DNA from 3 places in the Aliihoeflea sp. genome. Region 1 is predicted to be linked to each of the others. Evidence: riboswitches for the same ligand, from Rfam matches in the RefSeq annotation. Region 1 holds a riboswitch; each other region holds the start of a gene.
What was found. Region 1 has a riboswitch for cobalamin ahead of ACT6QU_RS00860 (aromatic ring-hydroxylating oxygenase subunit alpha). Riboswitches for the same ligand answer to the same signal wherever they lie in the genome.
Positions count from the first base shown of each region.

Region 2: it holds a riboswitch for cobalamin, as region 1 does, so the genes downstream of both, ACT6QU_RS13205 (ribonucleoside-diphosphate reductase subunit alpha) here and ACT6QU_RS00860 (aromatic ring-hydroxylating oxygenase subunit alpha) in region 1, are expected to answer to the same signal.
Region 3: it holds a riboswitch for cobalamin, as region 1 does, so the genes downstream of both, ACT6QU_RS11930 (TonB-dependent receptor plug domain-containing protein) here and ACT6QU_RS00860 (aromatic ring-hydroxylating oxygenase subunit alpha) in region 1, are expected to answer to the same signal.

Region 1 covers NZ_JBQVMV010000001.1:168,925-176,712, forward strand. Annotated here, with positions in the region: gene purD (phosphoribosylamine--glycine ligase) at 1-631, shown strand, start outside; cobalamin riboswitch at 706-918, shown strand; gene ACT6QU_RS00860 (aromatic ring-hydroxylating oxygenase subunit alpha) at 1,031-2,293, shown strand; gene ACT6QU_RS00865 (2Fe-2S iron-sulfur cluster-binding protein) at 2,463-3,551, shown strand; gene ACT6QU_RS00870 (hypothetical protein) at 3,553-3,786, shown strand; gene ACT6QU_RS00875 (pyridoxal phosphate-dependent aminotransferase) at 3,787-4,893, opposite strand; gene ACT6QU_RS00880 (TorF family putative porin) at 5,009-5,752, opposite strand; gene ACT6QU_RS00885 (serine hydrolase domain-containing protein) at 5,977-7,155, opposite strand; gene ACT6QU_RS00890 (nucleotide sugar dehydrogenase) at 7,358-7,788, shown strand, end outside.
Region 2 covers NZ_JBQVMV010000011.1:61,313-69,100, forward strand. Annotated here, with positions in the region: gene ACT6QU_RS13195 (AraC-like ligand-binding domain-containing protein) at 1-682, shown strand, start outside; gene ACT6QU_RS13200 (ribonucleotide-diphosphate reductase subunit beta) at 686-1,771, opposite strand; gene ACT6QU_RS13205 (ribonucleoside-diphosphate reductase subunit alpha) at 1,958-4,813, opposite strand; cobalamin riboswitch at 4,918-5,128, opposite strand; gene ACT6QU_RS13210 (MFS transporter) at 5,177-6,481, opposite strand; gene ACT6QU_RS13215 (N-acyl amino acid synthase FeeM domain-containing protein) at 6,693-7,484, shown strand; gene ACT6QU_RS13220 (DUF3096 domain-containing protein) at 7,568-7,711, shown strand.
Region 3 covers NZ_JBQVMV010000009.1:61,434-69,221, forward strand. Annotated here, with positions in the region: gene ACT6QU_RS11930 (TonB-dependent receptor plug domain-containing protein) at 1-1,750, opposite strand, end outside; cobalamin riboswitch at 1,899-2,098, opposite strand; gene ACT6QU_RS11935 (ABC transporter substrate-binding protein) at 2,377-4,041, shown strand; gene ACT6QU_RS11940 (ABC transporter permease) at 4,143-5,177, shown strand; gene ACT6QU_RS11945 (ABC transporter permease) at 5,187-6,344, shown strand; gene ACT6QU_RS11950 (dipeptide ABC transporter ATP-binding protein) at 6,349-7,788, shown strand, end outside.

The DNA of each region.
Region 1 (7,788 bases):
CGTCGGCGATGGCGACACCGGGCCGAACACCGGCGGCATGGGCGCCTATTCGCCCGCGCCAATCCTCACGCCCGCCATCATCAACGAGGTGATGCGAACGATCATCGAGCCGACCATGAAGGGCATGGCCGAGATGGGCGCGCCGTTCTCGGGCGTGCTCTACGCAGGGCTGATGCTGACGAAGGACGGCCCGAAGCTCATCGAATACAACACTCGCTTCGGCGATCCCGAATGCCAGGTGCTGATGATGCGGCTGAAGGAGGATCTCCTGATTCTGCTCAACGCCGCCGCCGACGGCCAGTTGGCGCACATGTCCGCGCGCTGGCGCGACGAGGTCGCGCTCACGGTCGTGCTCGCCGCCGAAGGCTATCCGGCGACGCCGAAGAAGGGCAGCGTCATTCGCGGCCTCGACAAGGTCGGCGACAGCGTCGAAATCTTCCACGCCGGCACCGCCAGGAAGGGCGAGGACATCGTCGCCAATGGCGGCCGCGTCCTCAACGTCACCGCGATGGCCAGGACCGTCCGCGAAGCGCGCGAAAAGGCCTATGCCGCCATCGACCGGATCGACTGGCCCGAAGGCTTTTGCCGCCGCGACATCGGCTGGCGTGAGGTCGAGCGGGAGACACGCTGACGTCGATTTTTCATCGCGTCGCCACATGCTCATCCCATGTCGCATTCCAGCTTCCTAAGCCGCCGCGCAAATGCTTCAATGCAGCAAGTTCAGGTGCCGCCTCCTCGTCGAGGCGGAGAATTGGGAAGCCGGTGAAAAGCCGGCGCTGCCCCCGCAACGGTAAATGGAGTGACGTCGCAACGGGAGCCACTGGGCATTTCTGCCTGGGAAGGTGTTGCGGCAGGTCGATGGAGCGATCCATAGACCGGCTCTTGAGCCCGGAAACCAGCCTGAACCTGTATAAAACCGACTGATCGCGGTGGGCGGTCAAGGGGCGGATGCGCGCGCGGATCGCTCCGTTGCGCCTTTCTCCTTCGAAATCTCCACCAGTTCAGTCCTTGCATGAAGGCAGGACAGGACATGGATGCGCGCAACGAAATGCTGGACCGGCTCCAGCGCCGTAAACCCGGCTACAGCCTCGAGCAGGCGTTCTACACCGATCCGGATTTCTACCGGCTCGATCTCGATCTGATCTGGTATCGCGACTGGCTCTTCATCGGTCATGATTGCGAGTTGCCGAAGCCCGGCAGCTATTTCACCGTGCAGATCGGCGATTATCCCGTCGTTGTGGTACGCGACGCCAAGGGCGCGATCCGCGCCTTCCACAACACCTGCCGCCATCGCGGCTCGCGCGTTTGCACGGCAGCCAAGGGCACGGCGGCCAAGCTCGTCTGCCCCTACCATCAGTGGACCTACGATCTCGATGGCCGCCTCGTCTTTGCCCGTCAAATGGGCGCCGGGTTCGACGCTTCGAAATTCGGCCTGAAGCCGGTCGCCTGCGAAAGCGTTGCCGGATATCTCTTCATCTGCCTTGCCGATGAGCCTGCCTACTTCGCGCCCGTCCGCGCGCAGGTCGAACCCTATCTCGCGCCGCACCGGCTGACGGAAACGAAGATCGCCTTCGAATCGACCATCATCGAAAAGGGCAACTGGAAGCTCGTCTGGGAAAACAACCGCGAATGCTATCACTGCGCCGGCAACCACCCAGAGCTATGCAAGACCTTCCCCGAAGCGCCGACCGTCACCGGCGTACAGGCCGCCGAAAGCGACCCGGATATCGTCGCGCATTGGCAAAAATGTGAGGCAGCGGGCCTGCCGAGCCGGTTCGAGATCGCCTCCACCGGCCAGCACCGCGTCACCCGCGTGCCGCTCCTGCGTGATGCCGTCAGCTACACGATGACCGGCAAGCGCGCGGTGAAGAAGAACCTCTCCGACACCGTCACGACCGACCGCATCGGCTCGCTCCTGCTTTTCCACTATCCGACGACCTGGAACCACGTTCTCGGCGATCACGCCGTCACCTTCCGCGTCCTGCCGATCAGCGCGACGGAGACCGCGGTCACGACCAAATGGCTCGTCCACAAGGACGCCGTCGAGGGCGTCGACTACGACCTTGCCGAACTCACCCATGTCTGGACCGAAACCAACGACCAGGACCGCCGCATCGTCGAGGAAAACGCCTTCGGCATCGCCTCGCCGGCCTACCAGCCGGGGCCGTATTCGGAAGAGCACGAGGGCGGCGTCATGCAGTTCGTGGATTGGTACTGCAGGTTTGCCGAGGAACGCTTGACGGGCGACCGGCTCGCCGGGGACGCCAAGCCCGCGCTGCGGTCGGTGGCTTGAGGGAAACGATTATGCTCGACGTTGCCCCCCTCTGGGCTGCCGCCCATCTCCCCCGCAAGTGGGGAGATTATTCTCGTCATCGACACCGCGTGATCTCCCCCCTCGCGGGGGAGATGTCCGGCAGGACAGAGGGGGGCGCGACAGGGCTCCACCTTCGAGGTGAACAGAAATGACCGCCCACCTCTACAAATACCTCGACGAAATGACCCCCTGGGACGACCGGCTCCAGGTGCTCGAATGCCTGCGCGTCGTCGACGAAGCGCCCGACGTCAAGACCTTCACCTTCCGCTCAGACAGCCAGACCTGGTTCCGCTACCAGCCCGGCCAGTTCATCACGCTCGAACTCCCGGCTGCGCCAGATCCGCTGATGCGGACCTACACGCTCTCGTCCAGCCCTTCGCGGCCCTTCTCCATCGCCGTCACGGTCAAGGCGCAAAAGGATTCGCTCGGCACCCGCTGGATGTTCGATCACCTGCGGCCCGGCGACCACATTCGCGCCTTCGGCCCTTCCGGCACTTTCTCTCTGCACAACCACCCGGCGGCGAAATACCTCTTCATCTCGGCCGGTTCAGGCATCACGCCCATGATGTCCATGCTGCGCTGGCTGAACGATTTCACCCCACAGACCGATGTCGCCTTCGTCAACTGCGCACGCCGGCCGGAAGAGATCATCTTTCGCAAGGAACTCGAGCTTTTGGGTGCGCAAATGCCCGGCCTGTCGCTGGGCTTCCTGATCGAGGAGCGGTCGAGCCGCGAAAGCTGGTTCGGCCATATGGGCCGCATCGACGCGGTGCGTTTGCCCCTGCTGGCGCCGGATTTCCGCGAGCGTGAGATCTTCTGCTGCGGCCCCGATCCTTTCATGCGCGCGGTGCGCGAGATGCTGGAATTGGCCGGTTTCGACATGGCGCACTATCACCAGGAAAGCTTCGGCGCGCCGGCGATCGAGCGTATCCAGGCGCCGTTCGAGGAGGAGATCGCCGCCGAACCGCCGGCCGATGCCCAGCCGGTGCGCTTCACGCTCTCCGATGTCGAGGCGCCGTGCCTGCCCGGCCAGACCGTCCTCCAAACAGCCCGCGCAGCCGGCATCCGCATCCCGGCAGCCTGCGAGTTCGGCCTTTGCGGCACCTGCAAGACGATGAAGATTTCCGGCGAGGTGGAGATGAGCCACAATGGCGGCATTCTCGATCACGAGATCGAGGAAGGCTACATCCTCGCTTGCTGCTCGCGCCCGCTCGGCCCCGTCACGGTGGAGGCGTAGGATGGGTCAGGCACGCCAGTTCGGCCTGACGCCGTCACCCGCGCGTCCCGCACTCGTCCCGCGCCGGCAACCGGAGCCTGAAGAAGTCTTTCTCGCCTGGCTGATGTGGCTCCCCGCCGACGCCGACCGGCAGCAGGCCGCCGCCCGGGAGGTCAGCCGCATCGATGCGAGCGACGCGACAGGCGAGGGGCCGACGAAGCTGCGCGCCCTCTTCGCCGACCTCGCCGCCGGCTGATCAGCCCCGCGCCTCGGCCAGCGCAGCGAGCAGTTCGCGCTCGAAGATGTCGATCTCGGCTTCCGGCCCGACGGAAACGCGGATGCAGCGGTCGAGCCCCGGCGCCATCGGCTTGCGCACGAATACGTCGCGCGAAATCAGCGCCTGCATGACCTTCAGCGCGAAGGGACCGTCGCCGCCGCAGTCGATGGCGACGAAATTCGTGGCGGATGGGATCGACGCGAGGCCGTTATCGGCGGCGATCTTCGTCAGGCGATCCCGGCACGCGGCAACCTGCGCGATGACGCTTTGCAGGTAGTTTTCATCATCCAGCGCCGCCGAGGCGGCCACCTGCGCCATGCGCGTCATGCCGAAATGGTTGCGCACCTTCTCGAAGGCGTTGATGGTCGTCGCCTCGCCGATCGCATAGCCGCAGCGCAGGCCGGCGAGCCCGTAAGCCTTTGAAAAGGTGCGCATCCGCAATACGTTCGGCCGCGTCACGTCGAGCGCCGGCAAGGTGCCCGCAGGCGCCGTCTCGCCATAGGCTTCGTCCAGCACCAGCATCGTCGTTTCCGGCAGCTCGTCGATGAAACGCTGGATGTCAGCCGCGGGCCACCAAGTGCCCATCGGATTGTCGGGATTGGCCAGATAGACCAGCGGGGCGTTTTCGTGTTGCACGGCGTCGAGGAGCGCCGAAAGGCTCTCGCGGTCGTCCTCGTAAGGCACGGTGACGAGGCGCGCGCCGAACCCGGCGACATGGTAGTTGAAGGTCGGATAGGCGCCGAGCGAGGTGACGACGGAGGCGTTTTTATCGGCCCAAAGTCGCACGATCAGCCCCAAAAGCCCGTCAATACCTTCGCCAATGACGATGTTTTGGGCTGAAACTTCGTGCTTTTCAGCCAGCTTGTTGCGCAATTCGGCACTTTCCGGGTCGCCATACATCCACATTTCGCCGGCCGCATCCGCGATGGCAGCCTGCACTTTCGGCGACGGACCGAACCCGCTTTCATTGGCCCCGATTCGTGCCTTGAAGGCCTTTCCGCGCGCCCGTTCCTGCGCTTCGGGCCCCACGAACGGAACGGTGGCGGGCAGCGTTTCGGCGAGCGGCGTGAGGTGAGGGCGGATCATGTGGCGGGCTCCTGAATCTGTGCCGTCGCACTACTCCCCAACATGTTGAATGACAACAAAAAAGGCCCGCCGAGATGTCTCGGCGGGCCAGGTCTGGGAGGTGCAGGCTAAGAAATCAGCGACCGCCGCCGAACTGTCCACCGGCGAACATCTCGCGAACCGAGTTGAACGAGGTGTCGAAGGACACCGATGCCACGAAGTATTCGCGGTTGAAATCGGAGTCGTGGTAGCGGACGTCGAAGGTGACCAGGTCAGCGTAAGTGTAGGAGAGGCCGACGTTCCAGTCGACTTCTTCACCACCCTGAAACTGCCGGCCGATGCCGCCCGACAAGGTGAAGTCGTAGGGCAGTTCGACAGCCGCGGTGGCAACGCCGTACGTCGCGTCGCTCTCGAAGTCATGGTAGAGTTCGAGACCTGCCGAGAACTCGTCGGTGAACTGGTAGCTCGGCTTGATATAGGCTTCGCCGCAGCACTCGCCGGTCTCGTCGTAGAAGTAGTGGACGTAGCCGATGTCGACCGTCAGATTGCCGAAGGTCGGGCGGATACCGCCGTAAACGTCGATCTCGACGTTGTCCGGATCGGCATTGATGCCGGAAACGCCCGATGCCCAGACGCCGACATACGCCCAATCGTAGGAAGCCTCGACATAGCCCTGCAATGTCGGGCCGTCGGTGTAGGCGACGCCGCGCGAGACATAGCGCGAGGTGAAGGTCGCGCCGAAGGCGATGTCGATCGCGGAAGCGACTTCTTCCTCGAGAACGACCGGCGCCTCATAGACGACGGCATCGGCTGCGAATGCGGGCAGGGCGGAGACGGCGGCGATTGCGATGGCTGCCGCCGAAGTACGGATCAGGTTCATTGGACCCCCAGAGAGCTGTCATGATGACATCACGCTCGCCAACCCCTCCGGTCTTCTGCGCCATGTCGCTGAGCCAACTGTGGCGCAAAACTTCGTCGGCGCAATTGCGAACAGGTGTAGGATATTGCGTTGCAGTGCCGTGTTGCGTTGCTGCAACGAAATCTGCGCACCCAGTAGGCAGAGGGGCCCTGCGTTAAGAAAACGCTAACCGATCTGCCGATCGCTTAGGCAATGTCCAGGCTGCGCGCGACCTGCCGCAACGCCGCAATTTCCCGCGCGGTCCCGGAATCATCGCTGGCATCAGGTCTCGATGATGTCTTTGCGATGGTGATTCGGCTGACTGGATCGACCAAAACCCACTGACCGTGAATGCCAACGCCGCAGAAAGAGCCGCGATCGTCGCCCACCTGATACCAGCAGGAGCGGTAGCGGCCATCGGCGAACATGTCCGCGAAATTGCCGTCGACCCATGCCTGACGATTGCCGTTGGCGAGCATGTCGTCGATCCAGCCGGCCGGTATGATCTGCTGCTCTGCCGCATTGCGCCCGCCCATGCGCACGAGATCGCCCAGCCGCGCCAGATCCTCGACGGTGATGCAGATGCCGCCTGCCGCTCGCGCCGTGCCGACCCGGTCGACGGTGACATAGGAGGCGCCGGTCATCCCCATCGGCTTCAACAGGCGCTCGGCGAGATAGTCGTGGTAGCGCCGCCCGACCGCCCATTCGATGACGAGGCCAAGAAGATCGGTGTTGGGCGAGGCGTAGTAGAAGCGCTTGCCGTGATCGCCGCTATTGCGCGCGGGCAGGGTGGCGAGGAATTCCTCCATCGTCTGAGCGACGGTATCCGCCCGCTCCGGGTTCCAGAGCATCGCGCGGCGGTAGCGATCGAAGGCGCTGTCCTTGTCCGTGTATTCCTCGTCGAAATCGAGATCGACCGTCATGTCGAGAAGATCCCGCACTCGGGCGCTGCCATAGGCGCTTGAGGCGGGCATGGGAACGTAGTCGGTGATCGGCGCGTCGGCGTCGAGCAGCCCGTCATCGACGGCGATGCCCGCGAGCATGCCCGTTACGGATTTCGAGATCGAGAAGATGACGTGCGGCCGGTTGAGGTCGGCATGGGGCGCATGCCAGTCGGCGATGACCTTGCCGTCGCGCAGCACCACGAGCGCATCGGTCCAGGAGGCACGCAGATAGTCGGGCAGATTTGTGGCGTTGCCGTCGATCTGCAAGGTGATGCCGTCGATCGCGGCGCTGCCGACCGGATCGCGCGGCCGCTCGTGCGCGGAGGTCATCATGGCAGTGGGGACGAATTCGCTGACCGACTGGAAACTCAACGTGCTGAACGGATGTTCGCGCCAATTGGCGAGCGTCACTTCGTTGCGCGAAACCTGATCGATCGTCATCTGCTTCTCCGTCCTGTGTCGCTCCGTCAAAACGCGCAACAGCCCGCCCCAGTCAAGTCGTCCGGCATTGGTCCAGGCGATCGGGCAAGTTTGCCGCGTCGCGATAAGGCGACCTTTACCTCCGGATGATAGTCACGGCGACGCGAAGTTCCGGCGCATTCGCGCGGCCGGACGGATGACGGTGTTCGGGCGGGGTGATGCGATGAGAATTTCGGTATTCGGACTTGGCTATGTCGGCACCGTCTGCGCGGCATGCCTGGCGGAGCGCGGCCACGAGGTGATCGGCTGCGACGTCAGCGAGACGAAGGTTGATCTGGTCAATGCAGGCCAGAGTCCGATCATCGAAAAGGATGTCGGCGAACTGGTCGCCTCCAACGTTGCCTCCGGCCGGTTGCGGGCAACGATGTCGACCGACGAGGCGATCGCAAATTCCGACATTTCGCTGCTGTGCGTCGGCACCCCGTCCAAGCAGAACGGTTCGCTCGATCTCGGCCATGTCGAAGCGGTCTGCGAGCAGATTGGCGCGGCTTTGAAGGCCAAAGCCGGATTTCACTCGGTCGTCATGCGCTCGACCGTCTTGCCCGGCACGCTGGAAACGCTGGCCGTGCCAGCTCTCGAGCGGAGTTCGGGCAA
Region 2 (7,788 bases), on a different contig from region 1:
TTCGCAAGCCGGGCGCGACGTCACCTGCGCGCCGGGCGGCTACATCATCGAATGCGGCCACGAGCCCTACGAGTTCAGCTATGGCGAGCGCTCGGACCTTTGGGTCATGAAGGTCGACGCCGCCGCGCTGCGCGGCCGCATTCGCGCGCCCGAACGCTTCTACGGGATGCAGTTCAACGGATCGGACGGCGTCTCCGGCCTCTTCGTCGCCATGCTGCACCAGATTCCCACCCAGATCGGCTCGATGAGCGAAGAGGCGCGCGATGCGGTCGGCCAGCAACTCGTCGACCTCCTCGCGCTCTCCATCCGCGCCGACGAGCGCACGCTCACCTCCGGCCAGTCGAGCGTCCGCGCCGCGCATCTGTCGCGCGTCGAAACCTTCGTGCGCACCAATCTTCACCGCCGCGACCTCGATCCCGAACTGATCGCGCGGCGCTGCGGCATTTCCGTGCGCTATCTCCACGAGATCTTCCGCGACACCAACCAGACGCTCGGCCAGTGGGTGCGCGACATGCGGCTCGAAGCTGCGCGCGAGGACCTTCAGTCGGCAGGCCCGCAGGCATCGATCGCCGAGATCTGCTTCGCGCGTGGTTTCGGCGACCTCGCCCATTTCACCCGCCTGTTCAAAAGCCGGTTCGGAAAGGCGCCGGGAGGATATCGCAAGAGCCTCAACGTCGGCTGAGGCTCAGTCCCAGGAGAGCGCCCCGCCGCTTTGATACTCGATCACCCGCGTCTCGAAGAAGTTCTTCTCCTTCTTCAGATCCATCGCCTCCGACATCCAGGGAAACGGGTTTTCCGTCTCGGCGAAGACGGGCGCGAGACCGAGCTGCGCGCAGCGCCGGTTGGCGATGAAGCGCATATATTGCTCGCACAGCGCCGCGTTCAGCCCGAGAAACCCGCGCGGCATCGTATCGCGGCCATAGGCGGCTTCGAGTTCGGCCGCATCGGCGATCATTCCGCGGATTTCCTCCTGGAACGCCGCCGTCCACAGATGCGGGTTTTCGTGCCGGATCTGGTTGATGACGTCGATGCCGAAATTCAGGTGGATGCTCTCGTCGCGCAATATGTACTGGTACTGCTCGGCGATGCCGACCATCTTGTTGCGCCGGCCCAGCGACAGGATCTGCGCGAAGCCGGTATAGAACCAAATGCCCTCGAAAATGACGTAGAAGGCCACGAGGTCGCGCAGGAAGGCGGTGTCGGTCTCCGGCGTTCCGGTCTTGAAATCGGCATCGTCGAGCGACTGTGTGTGTTTCAGCGCCCATGCCGCCTTGTCGGTGATCGACGGCACCTCGCGATACATGTTGAAGAGCTCGCCCTCGTCGAGCGACAGGCTTTCCACGATATACTGGAACGTATGCGTGTGGATCGCCTCCTCGAAGGCTTGCCGCAGCAGATATTGCCGACATTCCGGGTTCGTCAGATGCCGGTAGATGGCGAGCACGATGTTGTTCGCGACAAGCGATTCCGAGGCGGCGAAGAAGCCGAGATTGCGCTTGATCATTCGCCGCTCGTCCTCGGTCAGCCCGTCCTTCGACTTCCAGAGCGTGATGTCGGCCTGCATCGAGACCTCGGTCGGCATCCAGTGATTGTTGCAGCCGGCAAGATATTTCTCCCACGCCCAGCGATACTTGAGCGGCAGAAGCTGGTTCACGTCGGCGCGGGCGTTGATCATGCGCTTGTCGTCGATGGCGACCCGCGCACCGCCGCGCTCGATGGCGCCAAGGCCAGTCGCGTCGGAGGCGGGGAGGGGAGCGGATAGGTTGAGCATTGGGAAATCCTGATATCTATTTGCTGGAACTCCCCCTCTCCGTCGCGGGCTGCGCCCGCGCCACCTCTCCTCCTCCGGGGGCGAGGAAAGGCGTCAGGGCCGGCGACGGCGTTTCCTCCCCCCGAAGGGGGAGAGGTGACACGCGAAGCGTGACGGAGAGGGTGGAGGGAACGTCGAGCGGAGGCGCTACTGACACGCCTCGCAATCCGGATCGTCCACCGCACAAGCCTTGCCCCAAGCCGCACCCGGATCGATCACGATCGGCGCCGCCGACACCGCGTTGAGCTTCCCGTCCGTGCCCTTCAAAGTCGATTTCTCGACATGGGTCGCCGAGCGCGCGCGCAGATAGTAGGCCGTCTTCAGCCCCTTCCGCCACGCCAGCCGATAGAGCGCGTCGAGCGCCTTGCCGGACGGGTTCGCCATGTAGAGATTGAGCGACTGCGCCTGGTCGATCCATTTCTGACGCCGCGACGCGGCCTCGATCAGCCAGACGCTGTCGATCTCGAAAGCAGTCGCGTAAAGCGCCTTCAGATCATCGGGAATGCGGTCGATCTGCCCCACCGAACCGTCGAAGTATTTCAGGTCCGAGATCATCACCTCGTCCCACAGCCCGCGCGCCTTCAGATCGCGCACCAGCGCCGCGTTCACGACGGTGAAATCGCCCGACATGTTCGATTTCACGAACAGGTTCTGGTAGGCTGGCTCGATCGATTGCGACACGCCGCAGATGTTGGAGATCGTCGCCGTCGGCGCGATCGCCATCGTGTTGGAGTTGCGCATCCCGACCGTTTTCACCCGCTCGCGCAGTCCGTTCCAGTCAAGGGTCGCGCGCGCGTCCATCTCGACCCCCGGCCGCGCTTCTTCGAGCAACCGGATCGAATCGATCGGCAATATCCCCTTCGACCACAACGAACCGTCGAAGCTTGGATAGCGTCCGCGTTCGGCCGCCAGATCGACCGAGGCCGAGATCGCGTGATAGCTGATCGCCTCCATCGATCGATCCGCGAAATCCGCCGCTGCATCCGAGGCATAGGGAATGCGCAGCGCCTGCAACGCGTCCTGAAAACCCATCAGCCCGAGCCCGACCGGGCGATGGCGAAGGTTCGATTTCCGTGCCTCGGGGATCGTGTAGAAATTGATGTCGACGACATTGTCGAGCATCCGCATCGCGGTCGTGACAGTCTTCGCCATCCGCGCCATGTCGAGGCCGGCTTCGCTGACGTGATTGAGCAGGTTCACCGAACCCAGATTGCACACCGCGACCTCGTCCTTGGACGTGTTGAGCGTGATCTCGGTGCACAGGTTCGACGAATGCACGACGCCGACATGGCCCTGCGGCGAACGGATGTTGCAAGGGTCCTTGAAGGTGATCCACGGATGGCCGGTCTCGAACAGCATGGTCAGCATGCGCCGCCACAGATCGACCGCGCGCACCGTACGGAACACCGCAATCTCGCCCGCCGCAGCCCTTGCCTCATGCGCCTCGTAGGCCGCCTTGAAGGCCGCTCCATAAAGATCGTGCAGATCCGGCACCTCGTCCGGCGAAAACAGCGTCCACTCGGCATTCGCCTCCACGCGCTGCATGAACAGGTCCGGCACCCAGTTCGCCGTGTTCATGTCGTGCGTGCGTCGCCGGTCGTCGCCGGTGTTCTTGCGCAGGTCGAGGAATTCCTCGATGTCGACATGCCAGGTCTCGAGATAGGCGCAGACCGCGCCCTTGCGCTTGCCGCCCTGGTTGACCGCGATCGCCGTGTCGTTCGCCACTTTCAGGAACGGCACCACGCCCTGGCTCTCGCCATTGGTCCCCTTGATATGTGCGCCGAGGCCGCGCACCGGCGTCCAGTCATTGCCGAGCCCGCCGGAATATTTCGCCAGCAGCGCATTGTCCTTCACGCCCTTGAAGATCGCATCGAGATCGTCGCCGATGGTCGTAAGAAAACACGAGGATAGTTGCGGACGCGTCGTGCCCGAATTGAACAAGGTCGGCGTCGACGCCATGAAGTCGAAGGACGAAAGCAGATCATAGAACTCGATCGCACGTGCCTCGCGGTCGATCTCACGCAAGGCAAGCCCCATCGCCACGCGCATGAAGAAGGCCTGTGGCAGCTCGAAACGCTTGCCCTTCGTGTGCAGGAAATAGCGGTCGTAGAGCGTCTGCAGCCCAAGATACTGGAAGTTCAGATCGCGCTCCGGCCTCAGCGCAGCGCCCAGGCGTGCAAGGTCGAAACGCGCAAGTTCCGGATCGATCAGCCCGGCATCGATGCCTGCCCCGATGAAGCCGGGAAAGTACTCCGCATATCGCTCCGCCATCTCGCCTTGCGTCGCCGCGTCCGGCCGCCCGGCAACGAAGCTCAGCGCCTCGCGCCGCAGCCGGTCGAGCAACAGTCGTGCGGATACGTGGCTGTAATCCGGGTCGGTCTCGACCAATGCCCGCGCGGCGAGGATTGGTGCCAGCGAGAGTTCGTCGAGCGTGATGCCGTCATAGAGATTGCGCCGCGTCTCGGTCAGGATCGGCTCCGGCGAAACCGCGGCGAGCCCCGCGCAGGCCTCGTTGACGAGCGCCGTCAGCCGCGCCTCGTCGAGCGGCGCGAGGCTGCCGTCGGCAGCTTTGACGTTGAGCACCGGTGCCCGATCTGCCGTCTTCGGCCGGGCCGCCAGCCGCTCGCGAGCGCGTTCTTCGCGGTAGAGCACATAGGCACGCGCGACCTTGTGATGCTCGCCGCGCATCAGTGCCAGTTCGACCTGGTCCTGGATGTCCTCGATATGGACGATGCGTGCTTCGCCGCCCCGCCTTGCGAGCGCCGATGCCACCTGCGCGGTCAATTCCTCGACGGCGTCGTGAACCCGCCGCGAGCCGGCCGCGCCCGTCCCCTCGACGGCGAGAAACGCCTTGGTCAGCGCGACCGCGATCTTGTTCGGATCGAACGGCGTCAGCGCGCCGCCGCGCCTGATGACGCGATGGCCGACCTCGTCGGTTGGATCTGCGATGAAATGCGGAACCGGGACGGCTCCGCTGAATGGTCGTGTGGCAATGCCCTGCATCTTAATCCCCGTGGCGATGGCGGACGGGGGAGGGCGCACGCATGCTTTGACGGGGTGAATCGATCGCCCGCGGCACACGCACCACCGGGACACCCCGCCCGAGGTTCGTTCAAGCCGTCAGGGCAGGTCTCCTGGCTCGCAGGTCACAGCTCTCGTCGGCCTTCCCGGTGCCGGCGGCACCAGTGGCATCAATCGACGCAAGCTCACTGCTTACAGTTGCGGGGGCAGCGCCGGCATTGCATTTTCGCGCACCGGCTTCCCTCTTAGCTCCCGGGCGGTTGCCCGCCCGGAAGACCCATGACCACCGCATATAGATGGGTATTTGCGGATCGCGTCAACATCTTGTGGAACGCGATCCACAATTCACGCGAGTGCTGCCCGCCGCGTCTCGACGTCGATCGCCCGCGCCGCAATCGCCGCCACCAGCAGAAGACCGGCAAAAAGGCCGATCGCCGCCGCCGTGCTCTCGATGAACAGGTAGACCACGACGGAGGGCGCGAGGAGCCCACCTAGGCGCGCCATCGCGCCGGCGGCACCCATGCCCGTCGCCCGCGAGGCGGTCGGGTAGAGTTCGGGTGTGAAGGCGTAGAGCGCGCCCCATGTGCCGAGAAGCGCAAAGCTCATCAGCAGAAGCGCCGTCGCGATCAGCGCCGGTGTGGCGGCGATGACGAAGAGCGCGCAACCCGCCGCGCTCAGAACGAGGAACCGCGTCAGCGTAGTGCGCCGGCCCCATTTTTCGACTCCGTAGGCGGCGAGCGCATAGCCGGGGATCTGCGCCAGGGCGACGAGGACGAGGAAGCCGTAGCCGCGCACGAAGCCGAAGCCCTCGGTCGCCAGCCGCGCGGGCATCCACACGAAGATGCCGTAATAGGAGATCGAGACGAGGAACCAGCAGGCCAGGATCAGGATCGTGCGACGCCGCAGCGCCGGCGACAGGAGGCCGACGCTCGATGCGGCGGGCGTCGCCGTCAGCTTTGTCTCGCCGAGCGGCGTCTTGCCGTTGGCGACCAGCACCTTGTCCATCACCGCGCGCGCCTCTGGCTCCTTGCCCTGGCGCATCAGGTGCATCGGGGATTCGGGTATCCAGAAGCGCAGGAAAATGCCGACGATGGCCGGCAGCGCGGTGACGAAGAAGATCACCCGCCAGGCATCCGCCACGCCCGCCGAAGCCGCCGCCCACGCGGTCAGCGCCACGGCGACGGTGCCGACCGCCCAGAAGCCTTCGAGCGCCACCAGCCAGCGCCCGCGCCGCGAGGGCGGCAGGAACTCGGCCATCATCGCATAGTCGACCGGCAGCGTGCCGCCGACCGCAAGCCCGGTCATGAAGCGCAGGAAGAGCAGCGTCTGGAAATCCGGCGCGAAGGCCGACGCGATGCCGAACACCGCATCCATCGCCACCGTGCCGATCAGGATGCGCCGGCGCCCGAACCGGTCGGCAAGGCGCCCGAACACCGCCGCGCCGATCAGCATGCCGAGAAAGAAAAGCGTCCCGGTTTGCAGCGCCTGCGGCACCGTCAGCCCGAAGGTCGCCGCGATCGACGCCGCGGTGAAGCCCACCGCCAGCACCTGCATGGCGTCGGCCGTCCACACCAGTCCGAAGACCCCGAGCAGCCTTCGTTGGAAAGGCCCGGTGCCGCCACGCTCCAGAACCGCATCGATCGTCGTCATTCGAAAATCCCCCAATCTGTGAGCGTCGCTCTAGGGGCGCTGTGAAAATTTGTCGAGCGCCGGATGGACTTGCCGGGTCATTTTCAACCTTTCATGGCAGTCAAGCCGTTAACCTTAACCATAGGTAAATGAATCAAGTCGCAGTTTCGGGGTTTTGGAACAGTCGATACGCAGTTACCATTCGGTTAATGGCGGTACGGGGGAATGTGGCATGACAGGACAGGCAGCGGCACTGCGTGCCGAGGCAGACGGCGGGTCCGTTTCGGGCGAGGGGCAATCGGGCGACGGCCAAGGGTCGGCATTCGCGCGCAGCGTGTCGGCTCTTCTGGAGCGGACGGAATATCGGCGCTGCGAAAGCGGCGAGGATCTCGAGGCGATCTACCGCCTCCGCTACAAGGCGTACAAGGCCTACGGCCTCGTCGGGGAAGCTGAAAACGAGCGCATCTGCGATGCGATGGACGACACGCCGAACAGCTACCGTTTCGGCGTCTTCATCGACGGCGAACTCGTCTCGACCGTCCGTCTTCACCACATCACCGCCGCCGAGCCCTGGGGGCCCGTCATGCGGGTCTATTCGGACATGCTGGAGCCGCGGCTTGCCGCCGGTGAGACCTTCGTCAATCCGGGCCAGTTCACGGCCGATCCATCGGTCGCCGGCTCGTTCCGGCTGCTTCCTTATCTCACGCTGCGCCTCGCGGTCATCGCAAATACCTATTTCGATTCCACGAGCTGCGTCTGCCTGATCCGCGACGAGCATGTCGCGTTCTACAAGCGCATCTTCGGCTCGGCGCAGGTCGGCCTCGCGCGGCCCTATCCGCCCTTCACCGTGCCGGTCATGCTCTACGAGTCGAACTGCGAGGAGAACATGGCGAAGACGGTGGCGCGATACCCGTTCTTCCGCTCCACCTTCGCCGAACGTCGGCTTCTCTTCCAGCGCCCGGACGCCGGCGAACTGACGCCGCTCACCGTCCTGCCGACGGCGAAGTATCGCGTCGCGGCCTAGACGGCTGACGCAGCGATATGCTTGCCGCGCCGCGATGTGCGCCTAGCTATTCACCGCAGGGACTTCATTCACGGATATTTTCCATGCCCGATCTCGCACTGACACCCTTGATCTCGCTCATCGCCGGCGTCGTCATCCTGATCATGCCGCGCCTGCTCAACTACATCGTCGCGCTCTATCTCATCGTCATCGGCCTCATCGGCCTCTTTCCAGACATCGTAGGCTAGTTTCCGCGACAATCCTGCCATTGCCCTCAATCACGCTTTTCGTTATCAGCGAACGACAGAATTGCGAGGGAGCCTTC
Region 3 (7,788 bases), on a different contig from region 1:
TGGCGTTGACGAGTACGTAGTCGTCGAGTTCGAAGGCACCGGCATCCACCGTGTCGACCGCGATCTTGGCGTCGGCGGAGATCGTCCACTTTTCCGCCGGGCGGTAGGCTGCCGACAGGCCGATCTCGTGGCGGGGGACGCGGACGGTGCGATTGCCGTTGGCGTCGCGGGTGGAGGTGTAGGTGTAGGCTGCGCCGAGAGCCAGCCACTCGTTGACGTCGTAGATGACGGAAGCTTCGACGCCGCGCTGCTTCGACGTACCATCCGTCTGCTCGTACGTGAAACCTGTGCCAACGTTGTTGACGATCAGGTCGTCGATATCGAGGTAGAAGAACGTGACGTCGAGAACCGCACGATCATCGAGCAAGCGCTGCTCCACTCCGACGTCGAAGGAAACGCTGGTTTCGGGCTGAAGGGTTGGGTCGCCGACGGATGGTCCTCCCGTAAACGAGGGCGGGGCGAACAGTTCGTAGAGGCTTGGAGCCCTGAATCCGGTTCCGAGCGACGAGTGGATGCGTGTGCCAGTGTCGAACTCGTAGGAACCGGTAGCTCGATAGGTCGTGTAGCTACCGAACTCGGAATGGCTGTCGTGGCGAAGACCCCCGGTGAACACGAAGCCGGCCACCGGTTCGGCGACGATCTGGCCCCATACGCCTGTCAGAGAGAAATCATTGTCCGTGTCCGTGCCGAAATTGTCGGTGATTCGGGCATCCTGCTGCTCGTGGTCGGCGCCGTACTGCAGCGTCAGCCAGTCGTTCGCATCGAACGCGCCCTGATAGTCGAACTTTGTGCGACGGCCGCCATAGTCAGCATCGAATGGACCGAACGCCGATGCCGAGCGGATGCGGCGATCGATGTTGAAAGCCTGCACGGAGAACTGGTTTCGGAGACGCCCGTCCAACAGATCGACGTTGAAGCCGGCGCGTCCAGCCACTTGCCTGCTGAGATTGCGATTAATCCCCAGCGGATCGTCGGCCGGTGGAGAAGCGAAATCCTCATCATACTCGGCCTTCGCATCGATGTAGAGCAATGACCCGAACACCGACACGGCCTCGTTCACGCGGTACTCGCCCGCGGCGTCGAAGGTGACGTTCTCGTAGCCGTCGCGCTCGCTTCCAGCCGCCGCCGCCGAGATGCCGTCGGTGCGGAAGCCGGCGATGTTGATGGCGGCTTTGGCGTCTTCGTTGGCGGCGCGCAGGCCGTAGGAGCCGCGGGCGGTGCCGAAGGAGCCGCCTTCGCCGTGCAGGAGATGCGTCACGCCCGGCTCGATGTCGCCGAGCGTCGACAGGCCGATGACGCCGGCGATGGCGTCGGAGCCGTAGAGGGTCGATTGCGAGCCCTTCAGCACCTCGATCGTGTCGATGCCGGACGAGAGGAGATACTGGTAGGAGGTCTGGACCTGCGGGCTGGTCGGGTCCGAAATGTCGATGCCGTTATAGAGTGTCTTGACGTAGCGGCGTGGTGCGCCGCGCACCGAGAGCGAGCCTTCGCCGCCGGGGCCGCCGGGGGTGGAGATGGAAATGCCGGGCAGGCGGTCGAGATAGTCGATGACGAGCGGCTGCGACTTTTCCTCGATCTCCTCGCGGGAGACGGTCTCGACGCGCGAGCCGGTCTTGGTCGCGTCGGTCGGCGCGCGGTTGGGCGTGACGACGATCTGCGGCAGTTCGGTGAACTGGGCGTGTGCCGGCAGGCTTGCCAGAATGGCGATGGCGGAGACGGCGCAGGCCGTGCCGAAATTGGAAATATGCATTCGATCCCCCGTGCCGGCCACGTGTCGCGGGCGGCAGCTCAAGCTTCTCAACGATGCTGGGAAAAGGAACCGTTGCAGCCCCGATATCGCCAGCGATGACAGAAGTCACCACTGCGAAACACAGCCCCGGACACGCCCCGCATCCGGCAAAAGGTGACACTCGAGGCAGGTTTCCTGGCTCGCGCTTCGGCGGATCATTCCCCTTCCCGGGCGAGCCCAGTGGGTTGTCGAATGTCCTCGGCGCTTACAGTTGCGGGGGCAGCCACGGCTCGGACGAAGCTTCGTCCTTCCGTATTCCCTCTTAGCCAGCGTCCGACGACGCTAGGCACCTCAAGCTGTCGGATGGGTAGCAGGGCGAGAAAGCCCGCGTCAATCGGCGCTGTCACCAACTTGTTATCACTGCATGCTTCTGTGGCCCGGCCGCCACTTGGGTGGCAGGCGACGTAACGTCAATTTTTGTCGCATCAGTGGCGAAAAAGCGCCATCCATGTCGCATTTGCGCGGTTAGCGGCAGGCGTTGCGGGGCACATTCAGCGCCGAACATCCTGATCCGGCATCGTTTTTGACAATGACGGGCCGATACGGGATGCTAGGGGTTCAGGCAAAAATAATGGGAGATGACAGTCATGAGGTTCTTCAAGAGCGAAGGCGATCGCGTTCCCGCGCATATCGAAAAGATGGCGGAAGAGGCCAAGGCCGGCGATCTGGACCGTCGCGAATTCCTGGCGCTGGCCAGCACCTTCGGCGCGACAACGGCGCTTGCCTACTCGATGCTTGGCATGGCGATGCCGGGCAAGGCGCTTGCGCAGGACGCAGGCGAGCCCGTCACCGGTGGCACGCTGCGCGTCGCCATGTTCGTCAAGGCCAACAAGGACCCGCGCACGGCCGACTGGTCCGAAATCGCCAACGGCATGCGCCAGTCGCTCGAGCCGCTGGTCAAGTATACCCGTGACTTCACCTTCGAAGGCCGGCTGCTGGAAAGCTGGGAAGTCAACGAGGACGCGACCGAATACATCCTCAACGTGCGCCAGGGCGTGACCTGGACGAATGGCGACGAATTCAATGCGGACGACGTCATCTACAATCTGACGCGCTGGGCCGACCAGGAAGCCGAAGGCAACTCGATGGCGACGCGCGTCTCATCGATGATCGATCCGGAGACCAAGAAGCTGCGCGAAGGCGCGATCGAGCGCGTCGACGATTACACGATCAAGCTGACGCTGCCCGAGCCGGACGTGTCCATCATTCCCGGCTTCGCCGACTATCCGGCGCTGATCGTCCATCCGACCTTCGACGAGACCGGCGCGGACTGGGTGGCGAACCCGATCGGCACCGGGCCGTTCGAACTCGTGTCCTATTCGGTCGGTGACCGCATCGTCTTCCAGCGCCGCACCAATGGCGCGTGGTGGGACGGCGAGGCCTATCTCGACGGCATCGAGTTCATCGACTATGGCACCGATCCGGCGGCGATGGTTTCGGCCTTCGAATCCGGCGAGGTCCACACCAATTACGAGACGACGTCGGACTATCTCGACATCATGGACGGCATCGGGCTCGTGCGGTCGGAAGTCATGACGGGCACGACGCTGTGCATCCGCATGAACGTCGACAATGCGCCCTATGACGACCAGAACGTGCGCAAGGCCGTGCAGTATGGCGTCGACAACAACGTCATTCTCCAGCTCGGCATCGACAATGCCGGCGAGAAGGCCGACAACTACCACGTCGCGCCGATCCAGCCGGACCACGTCGAGATTGCCACGCATGAGCGCGATGTCGAGCGCGCCAAGCAATTGATGGAAGAAGCCGGCCAGATGGATTTCGAGCACGAAATCATCTCGGTCGACGAAACCTGGCACCGCAATTCGTGCGATGCCGTCGCCGCGCAGCTTCGCGATGCCGGCTTCAAGGTGAAGCGGACGGTGCTGCCGGGCTCGACCTTCTGGAACGACTGGACGAAGTATCCCTTCTCCGCCACGAACTGGAACATGCGCCCGCTCGGCATCCAGGTCATCGCGCTCGCCTACAAGTCCGGCGGAAGCTGGAACGAGACGGCTTTTGCGAACGAAGAGCTCGACGGGCTGATCGCCCAGGGCCTGGCGATCGGGGATTCGGAAGAGCGCAAGGAAGTGATGGGCAAGATCGAGACGATCATCCAGGACTCGGGCATCATCATCCAGCCCTACTGGCGCACGCTCTACAACCACTCGGTCGAGGCAGTGAAGAATCACGGCATGCACCCGACCTTCGAGATCGATCTCGGCAAGGTGTGGCTGGCCGAAGGCGCCTGATCACGCGCTTGCGACGCGAAATGCGGAGGCCGCGACCCGGCCTCCGCTAGACTGCTTCGGGAACATAACAATAAAACCCCAACCAGAACGGCAGGGGGCACATGCTGTCATTCATCCTACGGCGTCTCGGCGTCATGGCACTCACCATGGTCTGCCTGACGCTGGTGGTGTTCTTCCTCGTCAATCTGGAGCCGAATTTGCGGCGCCTGTCGATCAGCCAGATCGACATGCGGTCCTCGGACGCGCAGATCGAGCAATGGCTGGTCAATAACGGGTATCGCGAGCCGTTCTTCGTTCGCTACGGCCAGTGGCTCGGCGTGGTGCCCAAGCATCCGGCGACCAATGCCGCAGGCGAGCCGCAACCGCGGTTCAGCTACTGCTCCGGCCCGATGGAGCCGGGCTATTCGGGCATCATCCAGGGCGACTGGGGCTGTTCGACCAAGTTCCGTACGTCGGTCGAGGACAGGCTGTTCCCGGCGCTGGCGGCGACGGGCAAGCTGATGTTCTGGGTGATGGTGACGATGGTCCCCATCGCGCTTTTGATGGGTATCCTCGCGGGGATGCGGGAGGGCACGCGGACGGACCGCACCTTGTCGGTTGCCGCGATCACCACGACAGCCACGCCCGAATACGTCTCGGGCGTCATCTTCACGGTGATCTTCGCTTCATGGCTCGGCTGGCTCAACGGCTCGGCCGCGAGCGCGACTAATCAGGGCATCACCTTCAATAATTTCACCTTGCCGGTGATGACCATGGCGATCTACGGCATCGGCTACATCGCCCGCATGACGCGCGCCTCGATGGTCGAGGTGATGACGCAGCAATATATCCGCACGGCGCGGCTGAAGGGTCTCGGCTTTTCGACCGTCGTCATCAAGCACGCGCTGCGCAACGCGCTGATCGCGCCGTTCACGGTCATCATGCTGCAGTTTCCATGGCTCTTGACCGGCGTCGTCATCGTCGAGGTGATGTTCCGCTACCAGGGGTTCGGCTTCACGCTGGTGGAGGCGGCCGGCAATAACGACATCGACATGCTTCTCGGCTGTTCGCTCGTCTCGGTCTTCGTGGTCTTGTTCACGCAGCTCATCTCCGACGTCGGCTATGCCTATCTCAATCCGCGCATTCGCGTTCAGTAGGGGGCGGGCATGGAGCACGAATATTTGAGCGCATTCGGCATTCTGACCGGCGTCCTCGCCAGGTTCTGGCCGGTCTGGATCGCGCTTGCCATCGTCCTCGGCGCGAGCTTCGCGTTCCGCAAACGGCTTGGTCTTTACGGCGAACTCTTCGGCAATCCGGTCGGCGTGGTCGGCGTGACGATCTGCTATTTCTGGCTGTTCACGGCGATCTTTGCCGGCACCATCGCGCCGTTCGATCCGCTCGGCCAGATGCTGATGATGAAGGACGCGCTGCCCGGTGCGATCGAGACGGAATCCGGCCAGGCCTATCTGTTCGGCGGTGACCGGCTGGCGCGAGACATCTTCTCGCGCACCATCTATGGCAGCCAGATCGTGCTCCTGATTGCGCCGGCGGCGACGGGATTCGCGCTCATGGTGGGCACGACGCTGGGGCTGCCGGCTGGCTATTATGGCGGGCGGATCGACTCGTTCCTGTCATTCCTCGCCAATCTCGTCCTAGCTTTCCCGGTGATCCTGCTCTTCTATCTGCTGGTCACCCCCGGCATCATGGAAACGCCGATCCCCTATGCGATGGCGGGGCTGTTCTTCCTGTTCCCGATCATTTTCTTCGCCACGCTCTTCTATACCCGCAACAAGCACCGGCCGGGCCTGCTCGCGATCCAGCTCGGGCTGACATTTCTGATCGGCGGCTGGATCTATGCGGGGCTGGTGTTCGACGCCGACCCGCTTCGTCTCATCCGTATTTCGCCGAACGAGCTCAACATCTTCGTCGCGGTGGTGTTCGCATCGAGCCCCGGCGTCTTCCGCATCGTGCGAGGGCTGGTGATGGACATCAAGACGCGCGACTACGTGGCGGCGGCGCAGACGCGGGGCGAGACGCCCTGGTACATCATGCTGTGGGAAGTGCTGCCCAATGCGCGCGGGCCGCTGATCGTCGATGCGTGCCTGCGCATTGGCTACACGACGATCCTGCTCGGCACGCTCGGCTATTTCGGCCTCGGCCTGTCGCCCGAAAGTCCCGATTGGGGAACGGCGATCAAGGATGCGAGCCGCCTTTTGCGCGCCTATGTGCATCCCGCGCTTCCGCCGGTCATTGCGCTGATGAGTTTCGTTCTGGGTCTCAATCTGCTGGCGGATGCGCTGCGCGAGCAATCGTTGAAGGATTGATGCCATGAACGAGACCGTCAAATCCTCCACCGTCGAGGGCGCCGCGCCGATCCTGGAGATCGAGAACCTGTCCATCTCCTTCTTCACCAAGCGCGGGGAAATCCCGGCGGTGATGGATTTTTCCTGCTCGGTCATGCCGGGCGAGGCAATGGGGATCGTGGGGGAGTCCGGGTGCGGGAAGTCGACCGTGTCGCTCGGCATCATGCGCGATCTCTCCAATGTCGGGAAGATCGTCGGCGGGCGGATCAAGTTCCAGGGCCGCGACATGGGCGACATGTCGGATGACGAACTTCGCGCCATTCGCGGCAACAAGATCGCGATGATCTACCAGGAGCCGATGGCGAGCCTGAACCCGGCCATGAAGGTCGGCAAGCAGTTGATGGAAGTGCCGATCATCCACGAGAAGGTTTCCAAGAAGGAAGCCTATGACCGCGCGCTCGACATGCTGACGGCCGTGCGGCTGCCGGACCCCGCGCGCATCATGGATTCCTATCCGCACCAGCTTTCGGGCGGCCAGCAGCAGCGCATCGTCATCGCCATGGCGCTTCTGTCGAAGCCCGCGCTGCTGCTTCTCGACGAGCCGACGACGGCGCTCGACGTAACGGTGGAGGCCGGCATCGTCCAGCTCGTCAAGGATCTCGGCAAGCGCTTCGGCACGTCGATGATCTTCGTGTCGCACAATCTCGGCCTGATCCTCGAGACCTGCGACCGGATAACGGTGATGTATTCGGGCGAGGCGGTGGAGACGGGCTCGATCCGCGATGTCTTCGACCATATGCGCCATCCCTATACGCAGGGGCTTTTCCGCTCGATCCCGCTGCCGGGCGCCGACAAGAACTCGCGGCCGCTGATCGCCATTCCCGGCCAGTTGCCACTGCCGCACGAACGGCCGAAGGGCTGCAATTTCGGCCCTCGCTGCCACCATTTCGTGGAGGGCGTGTGCAACGCCGCCGAAATTCCGATGGTGGTGGTCGAAGGGCATGAAGGGCATTTGAGCCGCTGCGTGCGGTTCGACCAGATCGACTGGGCGGCGCTGCCGGAAGGCGCGAAGACGCAGAAGGAAGCGGTGAAGCCGGGCGCGCCGGTGCTCAAGATCGAGAAGTTGAAGAAGCACTACGAGGTCGCGGCCAATGCGATCTTCGGCGGCGGCGACACGCGCACCGTCAAGGCCAACGAGCAGATCAGCTTCGAGGCGCGCGAAAGCGAGACGGTTGCGATCGTCGGCGAGAGCGGCTGCGGGAAGTCGACGCTGGCGAAGGTGCTGCTGGGACTGGAGACGGCGACCGACGGGACGGTGACGCTCGACAACAAGTCGATCGGCGGTACGCCCATCGAGGGCCGTGACACGGAGACGATCTCGTCGATCCAGATGGTATTCCAGAACCCGTTCGACACGCTCAATCCCAGCCATTCGGTCGGCGCGCAGATCATCCGCACGCTGGAA